3 regions of the Acidovorax sp. ACV01 genome follow, and region 1 is predicted to be linked to each of the others. Evidence: predicted binding sites of a transcription regulator. Region 1 holds the regulator's gene; each other region holds the start of a gene.
What was found. Region 1 encodes sigma-54, which starts transcription at its own class of promoters, with help from an activator protein. Its sites were predicted from a motif close to TGGCANGNAANCTGCTTT; they were not measured.
Positions count from the first base shown of each region.

Region 1 (6,118 bases):
ACCCGGTGTACTACGTGCAGTACGCCCACGCGCGTATCTGCTCGGTGCTGTTGCGCGAACGGGGCTTCACTGAGGAAATCGTCACTGCCCAGGCAAGCTTGCTGGCCATCTCCGAGGAGCAGGTGCGTGTGGAGCTGTTGGGTAAGGTGACTTCCGAACTGTATGCGGCGGACTTGTCTTGCCTTGACAGCGCACCCGCCCAGGCGCTGATGCTGCAACTGGCCAAGTACCCCGAGATGCTCACGGCCGCCGCCGACGGGGAGGCCCCGCACGACGTCACCTTCTACCTGCGCGACCTGGCCGCCAGCTACCACAGCTACTACGATGCCGAGCGCATCCTGGTCGACGACGAAGCCTTGAAGAAGGCCCGCCTGGCGCTGGTCGCGGCCACCGCACAGGTATTGCACAATGGCCTGGCCGTGCTGGGCGTGTCGGCTCCAGCCAGAATGTAAGCAGTCACTATGAAGAAACAACAGACGGGCGGGACCATCATCGGCTTCATCGTGGGGGTCATCGTGGGCCTGGGCGCCGCATTGGCGGTGGCCGTGTATGTGGCCAAGGTACCGGTGCCCTTTCTCAACAAGGGCAACGGCCGGGGCGTGGACATGGACGCTGCCGAATCCCAGAAGAACAAGAACTGGGACCCGAACTCGCCGCTGTATGGCAAAAACCCGGCGCGCGCGCCCGCGCCGCCTGCGGCCACCGTCGCATCGGCCCCTGCCGCGGCAGCGCCGCCACCAGATGTCCGTGCCGCGGCGTCCGCACCCAAACCTGCTGCCAGCAAGCCCGAGGCCAAGGCCGAAACCAAGCCGGGCGCGGACCCACTGGGGGATCTGGCGGTGGCCAAGGCGGCCGCCAAGGGCAATCTGGACCCATTTGACTACTTTGTGCAGGCCGGGGCATTCCGCACCCAAGTCGATGCCGACGCCCAGCGCGCCAAGCTGGCCATGCTGGGCTGGGAGGCCCGCGTGAGCGAACGCGAACAGAATGGCCGGGCCGTTTTTCGTGTACGTGTGGGCCCGTTCACCAAGCGCGACGATGCCGAGCAGCTCAAGGAGAAGCTCGATGGCGCCGGGGTGGAGTCGGCGCTGGTGCGCGTGCAGCGCTAGCTGCTCTGAACTTTTTGCGGGGGCATGGCTCACATCCCCCAGACCTGTAACAGGAGAGTCTTTGTCATGAAACGCCGTGAGTTTTCTTTGTCCGCCGCTTCGGCGGTTGCCGCTTCCGCCCTGACGCTGCCAGTGGCCACCCCCGCGCTGGCGCAGGCCCGCCAGTTCAAGGAGGGCAAGGACTTCCGGCGGCTGGACAAGCCCGTGGCGCCCGATGCGCCTGCGGGCAAGGTCGATGTGATCGAGTTCTTCTGGTACAGCTGTCCCCATTGCAACGCCTTTGAGCCCACGCTCGATGCCTGGGTGAAGGCCGCTCCCAAGGACCTTTCCATCCGCCGCATGCCCGTGGCTTTCAACGCGAGCTTCGTGCCGCAGCAAAAGCTCTACTACGCCCTGGAAGGCATGGGCAAGCTCGAAGCCCTTCATGCCAAAGTGTTCCGTGCCATCCATGTGGAAAAGCAGAAGCTGGCCAAGGACGATGAAATTTTTGCCTGGGTGGCCCAGCAGGGTGTGGATGCCGCCAAGTTCAAGGAAATCTACGGCTCGTTCACTGTGTCCAACCAGGTTCGCCGTGCGTCGCAACTGCAGGATGCCTACGGCGTAGAGGGCGTGCCGTCGATGGGCGTGGCTGGCAAGTTCTACACCGATGGCACCATGGCCGGCAACATGCAAAACGTGCTGCAGGTGGTGGAACATCTGGCGGCGGTGGCCCGCAAAGGCTGACGGTTTTCTGCCGACCGCCCCGTCCTCTTGGTTAAAGCCCGCACCTGCGGGCTTTTTTCATGGAGGAATGCGACGGGGTGGCTACAATGATTGCAAGATTCGTGCCCTATGAACCATCGCCTCCTTCCGATCCTCCTGCTCGCGGCCCTGGCCTGCACCCTGGGTGTGGCCCATGCCGAAAAGGCCGACCGCGCCAAGCCCATGAACATCGAGGCGGACGCTTTGCGCCACGATGAACTCAAGCAGACCAGCGTTTTCTCTGGCCGCGTGGTCATGACCAAGGGCTCCATCGTGCTGCGCGGTGCGCGGCTGGATGTGCGCCAAGACGCCGACGGCTACCAGTACGGCGTGGTCACGGCCGAACCCGGCAAGCGCGCCTTCTTCCGGCAAAAACGCGACACCCTGGCTGGCGCGCCCGACGAGTTCATCGAAGGCGAGAGCGAGGTCATCGAGTACGACGGCAAGGCCGACAACGTGCGCTTCATCACCCGTGCCGAGCTGCGCCGCTACCGGGGCGCCGTGCTCAGCGACGAAATCACGGGTGCCGTGATCGTCTACAACAATCTGACCGACGTGTTCTCGGTGGACGGCAAGCGCACCACCACCAACGCCGCAGGCGATGCCCCCGCACCGGGCAGCCGAGTGCGCGCCGTGCTGGCACCCAAAGACCCACCCCCTGCAGCGGTGGCTCCCGAGGCGTCTCCCCCGGCCTCGGCACCGGCACTGCGCCCCAGCAACAGCCTTGGCGGCGGCGCCAAGTGAGTGGGCCTGTCGTGAGTACCGGACCTGACGCCCAGGCGGGCAGCCGCTTGGGGCCTGATTCCCAGATGGGTAGCCGCCTGGAGGTGCAGCACCTGGCAAAGTCCTATGGCAGCCGCAAGGTGGTCAAGGATGTGTCGCTGGTGGTGCAAAAGGGCGAGGTCGTGGGGCTGCTGGGCCCCAACGGCGCGGGCAAGACCACCTCGTTTTACATGATCGTAGGGCTGGTGCGCAGTGACGAGGGCGATATCCGCATCGACGGCCATTCGGTGGCCCACATGCCCATCCACCGGCGTTCGCGCCTGGGCCTGTCATACCTGCCTCAGGAAGCCTCGATCTTTCGCAAACTCACGGTCGAAGAGAACGTACGCGCCGTGCTGGAATTGCAGCGTGGCGAGGACGGCCAGCCACTCGCGCGCGAAGCCATCGAAGACCGCCTCACGGCCCTGCTACAAGAATTGCGCGTGGACCACCTGCGGGCCTCGCCCGCCATGGCGCTGTCCGGCGGCGAGCGCCGCCGCGTCGAGATCGCCCGGGCCCTGGCCACACAACCGCGCTTCATCCTGCTGGACGAGCCCTTTGCGGGCATCGACCCCATCGCCGTGATCGAGATCCAGCGCATCATCGGCTTCCTGAAGGCGCGCGGCATCGGTGTGCTCATCACCGACCACAACGTGCGGGAAACGCTGGGCATCTGCGACCACGCCTTCATCATCAGCGATGGCCGAGTGCTGGCCCAGGGCACGCCGTCCGAGATCGTGGACAACGCCGAAGTGCGCCGGGTGTACCTGGGCGAACATTTCCGCATGTGATGAAGCCTGGACTCTCGCTGCGCGTCTCGCAGCATCTTGCACTGACCCCCCAGCTTCAGCAGTCCATTCGGCTGCTGCAGTTGTCCACGCTCGAACTCTCGCAGGAAGTCGAGCAGATGCTCGACGAAAACCCGTTCCTCGAACGCAATGCCGACGAAGCTCCGCGCGAGGAGTTTGGCCTCGAAGCCGCCGACACGCCCGCGCAGCCCGATGAGTACAGCGCCGATGATGCTATTTTTTCAGGAGCTACCAGCGCAAGCAATACAAGCGCTGAGGGCCAAAATGATGCTGAAACGCCGAGTGCGGGTGCCGACGAACCCGACTGGAGCGGTGACGGCACGGTAGAGATGGCGCCCAACGACGCCGAGTGGGGCGGCGATGCGCCTGCCCGCAACCGCAACGACTCCGAAGGCGACGAGGCCGATGCAACCGAACTGGCCCGCTCGCACGAATCGCTGACCGCCTTTTTGCACCGCCAGGCGCTGGCGCTGCGCTTGTCTGAGATCGACCGCGCCGCGCTGCGCTTTCTCATCGAATCGCTCAACGACGACGGCTACCTCGAAGAACCGCTTGAAGAGCTGGCCATCGGCCTGGCCGGCCCCGACGACCTGGAGCAGATCGAGGAACTGGTGCACCGCTTCACCGTCGCCCAGCGCCTGCTACAGAGCCTGGAGCCCGTCGGCGTGGGCGCGCGCGGCCTGGCCGAATGCCTGACCTTGCAGCTCAAGGCCCTGGCTGCGGACGAAGACAGTGAGATCGACCCCGACACCGTGCAGACCGCACTGCGCGTGTGCCAGCAGCCGCTGGAGATGCTGGCCCGCCGCGACATCCGCCGCCTGACGCAGCTGTGTGGCGACGGCGAGGAACGCACCCGCGCCGCCATGGCCCTCATTGCCCGGCTGGAGCCGCGCCCCGGCCGCCGTTTTGCCGATGTAGAGCGCAACATCATCGTGCCCGACGTCATCGTGCGCAAAGCCGGACGCGCCAACGGCCGTGACGGCCAGCACAACTTCATCGTCGCGCTCAACCCCGACGTGATGCCCCGCCTGCGCGTGCACGACATCTATGCCGGTGCCCTGCGCGGCCACAAGGGCGGCGAGGGCCACCAGGGCATGCAGCAGCGCCTGCAGGAGGCGCGCTGGTTCATCAAGAACATCCAGCAGCGCTTTGACACCATCCTGCGCGTCTCGCGCGCCATCGTGGAGCGCCAAAAAAGCTTCTTCACCCACGGCGAGCTGGCCATGCGCCCACTGGTGCTGCGCGACATTGCCGACGAACTGGGCCTGCACGAATCCACCATCAGCCGCGTGACCACCGCCAAATACATGGCCACGCCGATTGGCACGTATGAGCTGAAGTACTTCTTTGGCTCGGGCCTGGGCACCGAGACCGGCGGCAACGCATCCAGCACCGCCGTGCGCGCGCTCATCAAGCAGTTTGTGGCCGCAGAAAGCCCCGCCAAGCCGCTGTCCGACAGCCAGATCGCCGAGATGCTCAAGGAGCAGGGCATCGAATGCGCACGCCGCACCGTAGCCAAGTACCGCGAGGCGCTCAAGATAGCGCCGGCCAACCTGCGCAAGGCGCTGTAGGTCCACTCGCAGAGGGGCACGCAGGGGTGTGCGCCCGGTTGTGTGTTTCCGTTCAATTGTCTTTTTACTACCCGCCGCCCCGCCATGGCCCGCATCGTCTTCGACCTTCCCCCGCACTTCGGATTCACCACCGAAATGCAGATCTACATCAGCCACGTCAACCAGGGCGGGCACCTGGACAACGCGCAGCTGCTGAGCCTCGTGTCCGAAGCGCGTGTGCGCTTCTTCCAGTCGCTGGGCTACCCCGAGGCCGATGTGGGTGGCCTGTCCATCGTGGTCGGCGACATCGTGGCGCAGTACAAGTCCGAGGGCTTCCACGGCGAGACCATGCGCGTGGATATGGCGCCTGCCGATTTCAACCGCTATGGGTTTGACCTGGTCTTTTGCATGACCGAGAAGACCTCGGGCCGCGAGGTGGCGCGCGGCAAGATCGGCATCGTTTTCATCGGCAAGGCCGACCGCAAGGTGGCGCCGATCCCGGACTCCATCCGCCAGTTGCTGCTGGCCCGTGCGGGCACGCCGGATTCACACGCACTTTCCGAGCGCGTATCCTCACCAACGTCATGAATCAACTCCAACTTTTTCTCCCTTGCGCCGCCGGTGTGGAGGGCTTTCTGGCCGACGAGGTGCATGGCATCACCGGCCTCACGGGGCAAGACCTGCTGGTCGGCCGTGGCGGCGTGCTGCTGCGCGCGTCCTGGCGCGAGGCGCTGCTGCTCAACCTGCACAGCCGCCTGGCCCAGCGCGTGCTGGTGCAGCTGGCGCACCGCCCCTACCGTTCTGAAAACGACCTGTATGCCGCCGCCAGCGACGTGGCCTGGGAAATCTGGTTCACCACGCGCCAGACCTTCAAGGTCGAGGTGACCGCCCAGCACAGCCCGCTGCAGAGCCTCAACTTCGCGGGCCTCAAGGTCAAGGACGCCGTGGCCGACCGCTTTCGCGCCAAAAGCGGCGTGCGCCCCGATGTGAACACCCAGTGGCCCGACGTGCGCATCCACCTGCACCTGACCACGGAAGAGGCCACCATCTACATCGACACCTCTGGCGAGCCGCTGTTCAAGCGTGGCTGGCGCGAGGACAAGGGCGACGCCCCGCTGAAGGAGACCCTGGCCGCCGCCATGATCGC
Region 1 is NZ_JACUZT010000008.1:261,784-267,901, reverse strand. It holds gene argS (arginine--tRNA ligase) at 1-452, shown strand, start outside; gene IB243_RS22180 (SPOR domain-containing protein) at 462-1,109, shown strand; gene IB243_RS22175 (thiol:disulfide interchange protein DsbA/DsbL) at 1,176-1,832, shown strand; gene lptA (lipopolysaccharide transport periplasmic protein LptA) at 1,941-2,594, shown strand; gene lptB (LPS export ABC transporter ATP-binding protein) at 2,660-3,403, shown strand; gene IB243_RS22160 (RNA polymerase factor sigma-54) at 3,403-4,992, shown strand; gene IB243_RS22155 (thioesterase family protein) at 5,077-5,559, shown strand; gene IB243_RS22150 (class I SAM-dependent RNA methyltransferase) at 5,556-6,118, shown strand, end outside.

Region 2 (6,118 bases), on a different contig from region 1:
AGATGAACCACAGCACCACGATCAGCGAGAACGTGACCATGACCTGCATCAGCACGGACAACATGTTCTTGCTGCGCACCAGGCCGCCGTAGAACAGCGCCAGGCCGGGCAGGACCATCAGGATCACGAGGATGGTGGAGGTCATCATCCAGGCGGTGTCACCCTTGTTGGGCACGGGCGCAGGCGCCTCGGCAGCGGCCGGAGCGGCAGCCGCTGCCGCAACGGGCGCCGGGGCAGCTGCCGCAGCAGGGGCTTCAGCGGCCGGAGCGGCTGCAGCAGCGGGCGCGGCGGCAGCCGGCTCGGAGGCGGCGGGCGCCTGTGCCAGGGACAGGTTGCCCATGGTCAGCAGACCCAACCCCAGAATGAAAGAAGCAAGCAGTTTTTTCATGGCGTTTCTCTTCTTGGATGTAGTACGGCCGCGCCCTTACAGCGCTTCCTTGCCGGTTTCGCCAGTGCGGATGCGCACCACCTGCTCCAGGTGGGTCACGAAGATCTTGCCGTCGCCGATCTTGCCGGTGCGGGCAGCGCTTTCGATGGACTCGATCACGCGGTCCACGAGGTCATCCGCCACGGCGGCCTCGATCTTGACCTTGGGCAGGAAGTCGACCACGTATTCCGCGCCGCGATACAGCTCGGTGTGGCCTTTTTGGCGACCGAAGCCCTTGACTTCAGTGACCGTGATGCCTTGCACGCCGATGTCCGACAGTGCTTCACGCACCTCGTCCAGCTTGAAGGGCTTGATGATGGCTGTCACCATTTTCATTTTGGTTCCTCCGACAATGGACGCACCGTGCGCCCATTGAGACTTGCTTACAGGGTTTTGGTGAGCGTGACGATCACGCGCGACTTGTTGACATGGCCGAAGAAGGCCTTCTTGTTGGCGCCCACCACGGCAGCGCCCAGCGACAGGCCGCTGCCGAAGTCATAGGCACCGCCCACGCTGTAGTCCATGTAGTTCGGCACGCCCAGGTCCTTGATGTCACTGGCAAAACGTGTGAAGCCCACCGAGGCCTTCACAGTGACGCTGGGAGCCACTTCTTGAGCGAAGGCGAAGTTCAGGTAGCCGGTGTTGCGGCCCTTGAGGCCCGAGCCGGACTTGGCGCCAGCCCAGCCGAAGTAGTCGTTAGAGATGGTGTGCGAATACTTGGCAGTGAAGGGGCCCATGGTGGCCGCACCGTACAGCTCGGTGGTGTTGCCATTGGCGTTGCCAGGGTAGATGTAGGTCAGCGCGCCCAGGTCGAGGTCTGCGCCACCGGCCTTGAACTTGTAGCCACCGTACAGGTCGGATTCGATGGAGTTGTTGGCCAGCCAGTCCACGCTGGAGTTCCAGTTGCCCACGTACCAGCCGGAGTCACCGAAGGCGTAGTCAAAACCACCCTGGATGGCGGGCTTGACGGCTTTGGACTTGGAAACGTCCTGGTCCTGGCCACGGAACTTGTAGTTGGTGGTCAGGCTGACGTTGCCAGTGAGCTGGGCATTGGCCAGCAGGGGAAGGGTTGCAACTAGGGCAACGCCCAGGGTCTTGATGATGGCGCGGGTCATGTTTCCTCCGGTTGGACAAAGTAGGGACGAGCGCTTTAAGCACGGACCGTGCCACACGCCGGTGCATCCACCCCATCGCCGTTGCGTTGCGTTACACCGATCCCCAAGTACAGTGGCGGTGTGCGCGCAGACGATGCTGCACCTTGTTGGTGCGCGATGCAACCCGGCCGCGCAAAAAAACCATAAAACGCACCCATCTGGGGAGAAACCGCTTCATGAGTCTTGCTTTGGTGCAAAGCCGCGCCCTTCTGGGGCTGCAGGCACCTTCTGTCACCGTCGAAGTGCATCTGGCCAACGGTTTGCCCAGTTTCACCCTGGTGGGACTGGCCGAGGTGGAGGTCAAGGAAGCCCGCGAACGGGTGCGCTCGGCATTGCAGAACGCGGGACTGGAGTTCCCCCACAACAAGCGCATCACGGTGAACCTGGCACCCGCCGATTTGCCCAAGGATTCAGGCCGTTTCGACCTGCCGATTGCGCTGGGCATCCTCGCCGCCAGCGGGCAGGTGGACGGCAGCCGCCTGGCGGGCTATGAGTTTGCGGGTGAGCTGTCGCTGTCGGGGGAGCTGCGCCCGGTGCGCGGCGCCCTGGCCACCAGCCTGGCGCTGCAGACGCAGCAGATCGACGCGCAGCTGGTGCTGCCCCCTGGCAGCGCCGAAGAGGCCGCCCTGGTGCCCGATGCACAGGTGGTGCGCGCACGCCACCTGCTGGATGTGGTGCGGGCCTTCCTGCCGCCCGGCAGCACGGCCGTGGGCGATGCGGCCGTGGACAACGACGGTTGGACGCGGCTGCAGCCCACGCCCCTGACCGCCACCACCACCGGCGCCGACATGGCCGATGTCAAAGGCCAGGCCACGGCCAAGCGCGCGCTGGAGATCGCGGCCGCCGGGGGCCACAGTGCCCTGATGGCAGGCCCGCCCGGTTCGGGCAAGTCGATGCTGGCACTGCGTTTTGCCGGACTGCTGCCCGCCATGACGGTGCAGGAAGCCCTGGAGAGCGCCGCGATTGCGAGCCTGGCCGGGCGCTTTCGGCCCGAACTCTGGGGCCACAGGCCCACGGGGTCGCCCCACCACACAGCCAGCGCCGTGGCGCTGGTGGGCGGGGGCTCGCCCCCACGCCCTGGCGAAATCTCGCTCGCGCACCATGGGGTGCTCTTCCTCGACGAGCTGCCTGAATTCCCCCGCGCCGCGCTAGAGGCGTTGCGCGAGCCGCTGGAGACAGGCCACATCACGATCTCGCGTGCAGCGCAGCGTGCGGAGTTTCCAGCGCGTTTTCAGATGATCGCGGCCATGAACCCCTGCCCCTGCGGATTCCTGGGCTCCACGCAGCGCGCGTGCCGCTGCACGCCGGACCAGGTGAACCGTTACCAGGCCAAGCTCAGCGGTCCGCTGCTGGACCGCATTGACCTGCATGTCGAAGTGCCCGCCCTGCCCGCCGAACAACTGGTGCAGGCGCCCGCCGGTGAAACCACGGCCGCAATCCGCCAGCGTGTGGAACAGGCGCGCGGCCGCGCGCTGGCCCGCCAGGGCAAGACCAACCAGGCACTGCAGGGCCAGGAGATCGACACCCACCTGCATCTGCAAGATGCCGCCGCCAAGTTCCTCAACACCGCCGCCGCGCGCCTGGGCTGGTCGGCACGCAGCACACACCGTGCGCTGAAGGTGGCGCGCACCATTGCCGACCTGGCCGGCGCACCCACCACCGAGGTGGGCCATGTGGCCGAGGCAGTGCAATACCGCCGCGTGCTGCGCAGCCCCGCCTGAAGCGCAATGGGCTCCGCAGGTGCGCCGTGTGTGGCAAGGGCCGCACACTGAATACTATTATTTTTATAGCAACAAACAGCCATCAAATAAGCGCTAACGGCTGATTTGAATCAAATTTTTCGCGAACTGCTGCCAACCCGCGCCCACCCCCGCCACAATCGCCCCATGTCCAGCGTTCGCCCCACCAAAAAGACCACGGCCTCCATGGCCCCAACCACCCCAGCCCCTGCCTCCGAGTCCGTGGACACCGGCTTTCTGCGCACGCTGGTGGGCTACAACGCGCGGCGCGCGTCGCTCGCGGTGATCGAAGTGTTCATGGAACGCATGGCGGTGTACCGCCTGAAGGTGGTGGATTTTTCGGTGCTGTCGCTGGTCTCGCACAACCCCGGCATCACCTCGCGCCAGCTGTGCGCCACGCTCAACGTATTGCCACCCAATCTGGTGGGCCTGATTGCGGCGCTGGAGCGGCGCGGGCTGATCGAGCGTCGCCCACACCCCAGCGACGGCCGCGCCATGGGCCTGCACCTGACGCCTGCCGGTGTGGAGTTGACCGCACAGGCCGAGCAGACGGCTGCGCAGCTGGAGGTGGACGCCACGGCCAACCTTACGAGCGCCGAGCGCAAGACGCTGATCCGCCTGTTGCAAAAGGTCTACACGCAGAGCGCGTCGTAGCGCTCGGGCTGCGGCTCACTGCAGCCACCAGCGGCAAAGAGCCAGCGCGCCCCTCGGGTTCGCTGGCTTTTTTCTGAGCTGGAGCTTGCTTGCGTTACACGGCCAACCGGGGCCAGCGGCTACCGGCAGCCCTTCAAGCCTTCGCCGCCATAGCCTGCGCCAGCCCGCCCCACTGCGCGCGGAACAGGCCAGCGTCCATGGTCTTCACGTTGCGCATGATGGGCTTGAAGCCCATATGCGCCAGCACGTCGCGTTCCAGGTCGATGCCGGGCGCGATCTCGGTCAGCTCCAGGCCCTCGGTGGTCAGGTGGAACACGGCGCGCTCGGTGACGAACAGCACGTTCTGCTCGCGCTGCGCGGCGTCCAGCCCGTTGAAGGTGATCTGCTCCACCTTCTCGATGAACTTGCGCGAGCGGCCTTCCTTGACGATCGTGAGCTTCCCATCAGCCACTTGCACTTCCAATCCGCCCGCGGTGAAGGTGCCGCAGAACACCAGGTGCTTGGTGGACCGCGTGATGTTCACGAAGCCGCCGCAGCCCACGGGCCGGCCGTTGAACTTGCTCACGTTCACGTTGCCGTGGTTGTCGGCCTGCGCCAGGCCCAGGAAGCTCGCGTCCAGCCCGCCGCCGTCGTAGAAGTCGAACTGCAGCGACTGCTCGATGATCGCGTCGGCGTTGTAGGCCGTGCCAAAGTCGCCCAGCTGCGCCGGGATGCCGCCGGTGATGCCGCTTTCCACGCTCAGCGTGAACTGGTCGGACACGCCCTCTTCCGCCGCCACCGACGGCACGCCCGCCGGGATACCGATACCGAGGTTGGTGATGGCGCCGGGCGTGAGCTCCAGCGCCGTGCGGCGCGCGATCACCTTGCGCTCGTCCAGCGGCATGGGCGCCAGCGAGTTGAGCGGCACGCGCACATCGCCGCACAGCGCGGGGTTGAACTGGGTGGTGATGGTCTGCATGTGGTTCTCGGGCTGGCTGACCACCACGTAGTCCACCGACACGCCCGGCACCTTGACCGACTTGGGGTGCAGGCTGCCGGCCTTGACGATGCGCTCCACCTGCGCGATCACGATGCCGCCGCTAGCCTTGGCTGCGTGGGCGATGTTGATCTGCTCGAGCAGCACGCCTTCCTTGTCCAGCGTGATGTTGCCGTTCTCGTCGGCCAGCGTGCCGCGGATGATGGCGACATCGACCTTGGGCGCGGGGTAGAACAACCACTCCTCGCCGTTGAACTCGACGAGCTTGACCAGGTCTTCGGTGGACTTGCTGTTGAGCTTGCCGCCTTCGATGCGCGGGTCCACGAACGTGCCCAGGCCCACCTTGGTCAGCAGCCCGGGGCTGCGGCTGGCGATGTGGCGCGTGAGGTGCGACAGACTGCCTTGCGGGAAGTTATAGGCCTCGACCTCGCCGTCGAAGACCATCTTCATCATCTCGGCGCCGGTCTGGCCGAAATGGCCCGCGACCGTGCGCTTGATCATGCCCGGGTGGGCAAAGTGGACCATGCCCGCGTCCTTGCTGTTGCCGATGGCGCCGCAGGCCCAGGTGGTCACGTTCTTCGGGTGGCCGGTATCGAGGAAGTTCTTTTCCACGCCCTTGAGCACTTCTTCGGGCAGGCTGGAGACGGCCAGGCCGCCCAGGAAGATGGTGGCGTTGTCGGGGATCAGGGCCCCGGCCTGGGCGGCAGTGATGATTTTCATGGTGACCTTCAATTGAACACTATTACTTCGATAGCTGCTCGCGCTTATCCCATAAGCGCTTGAGCCCTGTTTCTCTCAAACTTCAAGCATCCGGGTTCTCGATGAGCAAGGCAATGCCTTGCCCGCCGCCCACGCACGCGCCGGAGATACCGTAGCGCAGCCCGCGGCGGCGCAGCTCGCGCGCCAGCGTCACCGTCAAGCGCACGCCGGTGGCGGCCAGCGGGTGGCCCAGGGCGATGGCGCCCCCGTTCACGTTGAGCTTGTTCAGATCCAGGCCCAGTTCGCGGCCCACGGCCAAGGTCTGCGCGCCTTGCGCTTCGTTGATTTCAAAAAGGCCAATGTCCGCGAGCGTGAGCCCCGTGCGCGCCAACAGCGCACGGATGGCCGGCGCCGGGCCGATGCCCATGTACTCCGGCGCCACGCCCGCGGCCGCGGCACCGCGCAGGCG
Region 2 is NZ_JACUZT010000003.1:107,602-113,719, forward strand. It holds gene amt (ammonium transporter) at 1-388, opposite strand, end outside; gene glnK (P-II family nitrogen regulator) at 425-763, opposite strand; gene IB243_RS09235 (TorF family putative porin) at 811-1,542, opposite strand; gene IB243_RS09240 (YifB family Mg chelatase-like AAA ATPase) at 1,758-3,302, shown strand; gene IB243_RS09245 (MarR family transcriptional regulator) at 3,468-3,974, shown strand; gene IB243_RS09250 (acyl CoA:acetate/3-ketoacid CoA transferase) at 4,108-5,670, opposite strand; gene IB243_RS09255 (thiolase family protein) at 5,753-6,118, opposite strand, start outside.
Region 2: IB243_RS09235 (TorF family putative porin) is a predicted target of sigma-54. The motif match lies at 1,579-1,596, and genes of this name have one in related genera.

Region 3 (6,118 bases), on a different contig from region 1:
TCAGCCATGCCGGCCGTGTCGGTGCGGCGCGGGTCGGCCACGATGACCTTCATGCCGGGGTTGGCGGCGCGTGCGTCTTCGATGCGGCGGAACAAGATGGGGTGCGCCCAGGCTGCATTGCTGCCCACGATGAACAGGCACTGCGCGTGTTTCACGTCGTCGTAGCAGGCGGGGGGCGCGTCGGCGCCCAGCGTCTGCTTGTAGCCCGCCACGGCGCTGCTCATGCACAGGCGCGAGTTGGTGTCGATGTTGTTGGTGCCGATCAGGCCCTTGGCGAGCTTGTTGAAGACGTAGTAGTCCTCGGTCAGCAACTGGCCGCTCACGTAAAAGCCCACGGCGTCGGGGCCGTGCTGCTGGATGGTGTGGGCAAACTTCTCGGTGGCCAGGCCCAGGGCCGCGTCCCATGAGATGGCGCGTGGAGCATCGCTGCGTTGCAGACGTTGCTGCGGCTGCAGCAGCCGGGTCTGCAGCGTGATGGGGCTGCTGGCGGTGAGGTGCAGGGTCGAGCCCTTGGTGCACAGGCGGCCAAAGTTGGCGGGGTGGTTTGGGTCGCCCCGCACCCCAGTGATCTGGGGGCCGTCGCTTTCGATGATCACGCCGCAGCCTACGCCACAGTAGGGGCAGGTGGATTTGGTTTCTTGCATGGCGTGGATTCCAGATATTTTTGGACTCCAGCGCTTGTTGATAAAGCGCTGGCAGCTATTTATTTGATAGCGTTGGTGGTCGATGGGCCTTTGGACCTGCGGACAGAGGGCGCGGGGCGGGTGTTCAGGCCGCCAGGCCGCGCCGCACCGGCCCTGCCAGGGGCCGTGCCAGATCGAGCGCATGCGAATCCAGCTCCAGTGCATCCAGGTACACCGCGCCATCTTCCACCTTCACGGCGAACTTGGGCGTGCAGCCTTCGTCGGGCGCGGACGCCTGCCCGTCGCACAGGCCGATGGTCCAGTTGTGCAGCGGGCAGGCTACGTGGGTGCCAAACACGATGCCCTGCGACAGCGGGCCGCCCTTGTGCGGGCAGCGGTCCAGCAGCGCGAACACGCCCCCGGCGTCGTTGCGGAACACGGCCACATCCAGGCCCTGGGGGCGCGCCACGCGGCGCGAGCCCAGCTCGGGGATGTCCTCCACGCGGCAGATCAGCTTCCATTGCGGGGTGTGGGTCGTGGTCATCGCGGTTCCTTCGGTGTCTTGGGATGTTGTGGGGGAGCCTGCCAGGGTTTTCGTGGAGCGGCTCGTTATTTGTTGGGGCTTGTGGCAGCTTCTCAGGCCGCGAGCGCCGCGTACATGCCAGTCACGCGGTCCATGCTGGAGAGCAGGTTCTCGCTGGCCACGAACACCTCGGCCACTTGGCGGTTCACGTTGCCACCACCCTGCATGCGCTGCAGCGCGGCGTCAAAAAACACCCACTGCCCGTCGGCCAGCTGCAGTTCCTGGCGGATGCGGTTGGTGGCCTGGGGGGCGTTGCGCAGCAGCTCGGTGGCTGCGATGAATTCGCCGCGGGCCTTGGCGATCTCGGTGGTGGCGGTGGCCGCGTCCACGGGCAGCATGGCGGCCAGGTAGAACTTGGCCATGCGCTGGCTCAGCATGCGCTGGCGGCCCGCAACATTGACCAGCTGGCCCACGGGCTTGCCCAGGGCAGCTTCGTACTGCGTGGTGCCCTGATGGGCCAGGGCCAGCACCTTGGCATCGGCCTGCAGCATGGCACTGGCGTTGTCGGTGGACGAGGTTTCGGCCGCCAGCGTGACCTTGTGGGCGGCCCACGCGGTCTCCAGCTTCAGATAGGTCTCGCGGATGGCGGGCGAAGGCGCAAAGGCCTTGAGCTCTGCCAGCTGGCGCTCGAACAGTGCCATGGACTGGTCCAGTACCTGGCGCGCCGTGGGCGTGTCGGCCTTGTGGGACAGGGCCAGCCAGGCCTTGCCCACACGCTGGCTCAGCATGCGCTGGCGCCCGGCCTTGTTGATGGCGTCGTTGAGGTCGCTGATCTGGGCGTGGGCGTTGCCCAGCGGGGCCAGGGCGCTGCACGCGGCGGTGCAGCTGGCGGCGGTCAGGAGGGTTCTGCGGTGCATGGTGGGGTTCTTTAGGGGCTCGGACGATCAGGTGCCCATCAGGCGCCCAAGGGGGCAAACTGGCGCGTGTCCACGGCCGCCTTGTCAAATTCAAACCAGGGATCGGGCTCGCCGTCCAGCGCAAACTGCAGCTGCTCCCACAGCGCCTTGCGGCCTTCGTGGTCGTCGAGGATGCGCTTTTTCACGTAGTCCAGCCCCACGCGGTCCACGTAGTGCACGGTGCGCTCCAGGTACCAGCCTTCCTGGCGGTACAGCTCGCAGAAAGCGCCGGTGTACTCCAGCACTTCTTCCGACGTCTTGAGCTTGGTGAAGAAGTGCGCCACCTCGGTCTTGATGCCGCCGTTGCCGGCCACGTACATCTCCCAGCCCGAGTCCACGCCGATGATGCCCACGTCCTTGATGCCGGCCTCGGCGCAATTGCGCGGGCAGCCCGACACCGCGAACTTCACCTTGTGCGGCGCGTACATGCGCCACATGGCGCGCTCCAGGTCCTTGCCCATCTGCGTGCTGTCCTGGGTGCCCATGCGGCACCACTCGCTGCCCACGCAGGTCTTCACGGTGCGCAGGGCCTTGGCGTAGGCGTGGCCGCTGGGCATGCCGATGTCCTTCCACACGTTGACCAGGTCTTCCTTCTTCACGCCCAGCAAATCGATGCGCTGGCCGCCCGTGACCTTGACGGTAGGGATCTTGTATTTGTCTACCGCATCGGCAATGCGGCGCAGTTCGTCGGCTGTGGTCTCCCCGCCCCACATGCGCGGGATGACGCTGTAGGTGCCGTCTTTCTGGATGTTGGCATGGCTGCGTTCGTTGATGAAGCGGCTTTGCGGGTCGTCCTTGGCCTCTTTGGGCCAGGTGCTGATGAGGTAGTAGTTGACCGCAGGGCGGCAGCTGGCGCAGCCGTTGGGCGTCTTCCATTCCATGAACTTGAACACATCGGCGATGGTCACCAGCTTGCTGCTGCGGATCGCGTCGCGCACGGCCTGGTGGCCGTGGTCGGTGCAGCCGCACATGGCCTTGGTCTTGGGCGTGGCGCTGTAGTCGCCGCCCGCTGTGAACATGATGATCTGCTCCACCAGCCCGGTGCACGAGCCGCAGGAGGCGCTGGCCTTGGTGTGCTTGCGCACTTCATCCAGCGTGAACAGGCCTTTTTCCTTGATGGCCTTGCAGATGGCACCCTTGGTCACGCCGTTGCAGCCGCAGACCTCGTCGCTGTCTTGCATGGCGGCGGCCTTGCTCTGGCCCTGGTGGCCCGTGTCGCCCAAGTGCGATTCGCCGAACATGAGCTTGTCGCGCAGGTCGGTCACGCTGCGACCGTCGCGCAGCAGCTTGAAGTACCAGCTGCCGTCCACCGTGTCGCCATACAGGCAGGCGCCCACCAGCTTGTCGTCCTTGATGACGAGCTTCTTGTACACGCCGCCAAAGGGGTCGCTCATCACGATTTCCTCGGTGCCTTCACCGCCCTGGAAGTCGCCGGCCGAGAACAAGTCGATACCGGTGACCTTGAGCTTGGTGGAGGTCAGCGAGCCCTGGTAGCGGCCGATGCCGAACTCGGCCAGGTGGTTGGCCAGCACCTTGCCCTGCTCGAACAGCGGGGCCACCAGGCCATAGGCGATGCCCCGGTGCGCGGCGCATTCGCCCACGGCGTAGATGCGTGCGTCGGTAGTGGTCTGCAGCGTGTCGCTCACCACAATGCCGCGGTTCACGTGCAGGCGCATCTTTTCAGCCAGCGCTGTGTTGGGACGGATGCCCACGGCCATCACCACGAGGTCGGCGGGCACCTCGGTGCCATCCTTGAACTTGATGCCCGCCACGCGCCCGTCGGCGTTGCCCACGAGTTCCTGCGTTTGCGCACCGATCAAAAACTGCATGCCGCGCTGCTGCAGCGAGTCCTGCAGCATCTTGCCCGCCACATCGTCCAGCTGACGTTCCATGAGCCACGGCGCCACGTGCACCACGGTGACCTGCATGCCGCGTTTCATGAGGCCGTTGGCAGCCTCCAGGCCCAAGAGGCCGCCGCCGATGACCACGGCATGTTTGTAGGTAGCTGCGGCGTCGATCATCGCCTGGGTGTCGGCAATGTCGCGGTAGGCCAGCACACCCTTCAAGTCCTTGCCCGGCACGGGCAGGATGAAGGGGTTGGAGCCAGTGGCCATGATCAGGCGGTCGTATTCGGCGGTGATCACGTCGCCTGCGGCACTGGTCGCGCTGACCACGCGGCGCACACGGTCCACGTCGGTCACCGTAAAACCGGTGTGCAGCGTGATGTGGTTGTCGGCATACCAGGACCAATCGTTCAGAATGATCTCGTCGATGGTCTGCTCGCCGGCCAGCACGGGCGAGAGCAGGATGCGGTTGTAGTTGGGGTGCGGCTCGGCACCGAACACCGTGATGTCGTACAGATCGGGGGCAATCTTGAGCAGCTCTTCCAGCGTGCGCACACCGGCCATGCCGTTTCCTACCATCACCAGCTTGAGCTTTTTCATCGTGACTCCGTCGGTTCTATCGCCTGGGCGATTCGAAAAACAAAAAAGGCGTCCACACGATGCTGCTTCGACTTTCATTCGAAACCGCATGTGCGGACGCCTTCGTCCGTACAACCCATCAGTGCGCCATTGCACGGGTGAATTGCGTGACCTCGTGAGGTCGTTGCTGGGGTTAAGCAATGCTTGTGCCAGTCGGTTTGCACTGATGTGGGGCGGCTTTTGGGGGGTGAAGGGGGCTGTGTGCGGGTGGGCGGTGCAGGGCTGCCCCGGCGCCGCGCAGCGGCCGTGGGTGTGCGCCCTGGCCTGGCGCGGCGCGCACCACCTTGGGCACGGAACCTGCATGGAGCTGGTGCATGAGTTTTGAACTGGATTTCGGCCACGCCTCGCAGGCTGGGCGCAACGAGCTGAACGAGGACTTCGCCGCGCTGGTGCAGGGCCAGGGACGCGACCGCGAGCGCGGCGCGATTGCCGCCATTGCCGATGGCGTGAGCACCGGAGGCAATGGCCGCGAGGCTGCGCAGACCTCGGTGAACACGCTGGTGAACGACTACTTCGCCACGCCCGACACCTGGGACACCACGGTGGCGCTGGACCGCATCCTGTCCGCCCACAACGGCTGGCTTGCCTCCATGAACCGGCGGCGCCAGCCTGCGGTGGGGCTGACCACGCTGACCGCGCTGGTGCTGTGCGGCCAGTCGTACACGCTGGCCCACGTGGGCGACACGCGGGCCTACCTGGTGCGCGACGGCCGCCTGCAGCAACTGACCACCGACCACGTCATGTCGCAGCGCGACTTTGCCCACCAGCTCACCCGCGCCATGGGCCTGGATGACCATGTGGTGGTGGACTACAGCCAGGGCGAACTGCGCAGCGGCGACCTGTTTGTGCTGCTGTCGGACGGCGTGCACGGCAGCCTGCCCGAGCGCGAACTGCGCCAGCTGCTGCGCCAGGACGTGGCGGCCCAGGCGCTCTGTGACGAGCTGGCGCAGGCCGCGCTGCGCCGTGGCAGCAGCGACAACGTGACTGCGCTGGTGGTGCGGGTGCAGGGCGCGCTGGAGGCCACACTGCAGGACGAATCCCGCCGCGCGCAGGATCTGCCCGTGCTGCCCCTGCTCAAGGTGGGCGACACCGTGGATGGCCTCACGGTGACGGCCCTGGTGGCCGACAGTGGCATCCACCGCATCTACCAGGTGCGCGACGGGGCCACGCAGCGGCTGTATGCGCTCAAGACCCTGCTGCCCGCGCGTGCCCACGACGTGGAAGAGCGCGCCACGCTGGCGCACGAGGCCTGGGTGGCGCGGCGCATGCAGTCGGGCCAGGCCGCAGCCCATCTGGCGCGGCTCAACGACTGGCCATTGGGCGCCACTGGCACGGGCGATGGCGCGGGGGCCAGCGCGTTTTACCTGCTGTACGACTGGCATTCCGGCGACACGCTGGGGCAGCGCCTGCGCCACCGCCAGCACCTGGCCGTGGGGCAGGCCGTGACGGTGACCGTGCAGGCCGCGCGCGTGCTGGGCTGGCTGCACCGCCAGGGCGTGGTGCACCGCGACATCAAGCCCGACAACCTGCACC
Region 3 is NZ_JACUZT010000014.1:17,748-23,865, forward strand. It holds gene IB243_RS26155 (nitrate reductase) at 1-644, opposite strand, end outside; gene nirD (nitrite reductase small subunit NirD) at 769-1,167, opposite strand; gene IB243_RS26165 (type IV pili methyl-accepting chemotaxis transducer N-terminal domain-containing protein) at 1,260-2,063, opposite strand; gene nirB (nitrite reductase large subunit NirB) at 2,102-4,546, opposite strand; gene IB243_RS26175 (bifunctional protein-serine/threonine kinase/phosphatase) at 4,900-6,118, shown strand, end outside.
Region 3: nirB (nitrite reductase large subunit NirB) is a predicted target of sigma-54. The motif match lies at 4,720-4,737, and genes of this name have one in related genera.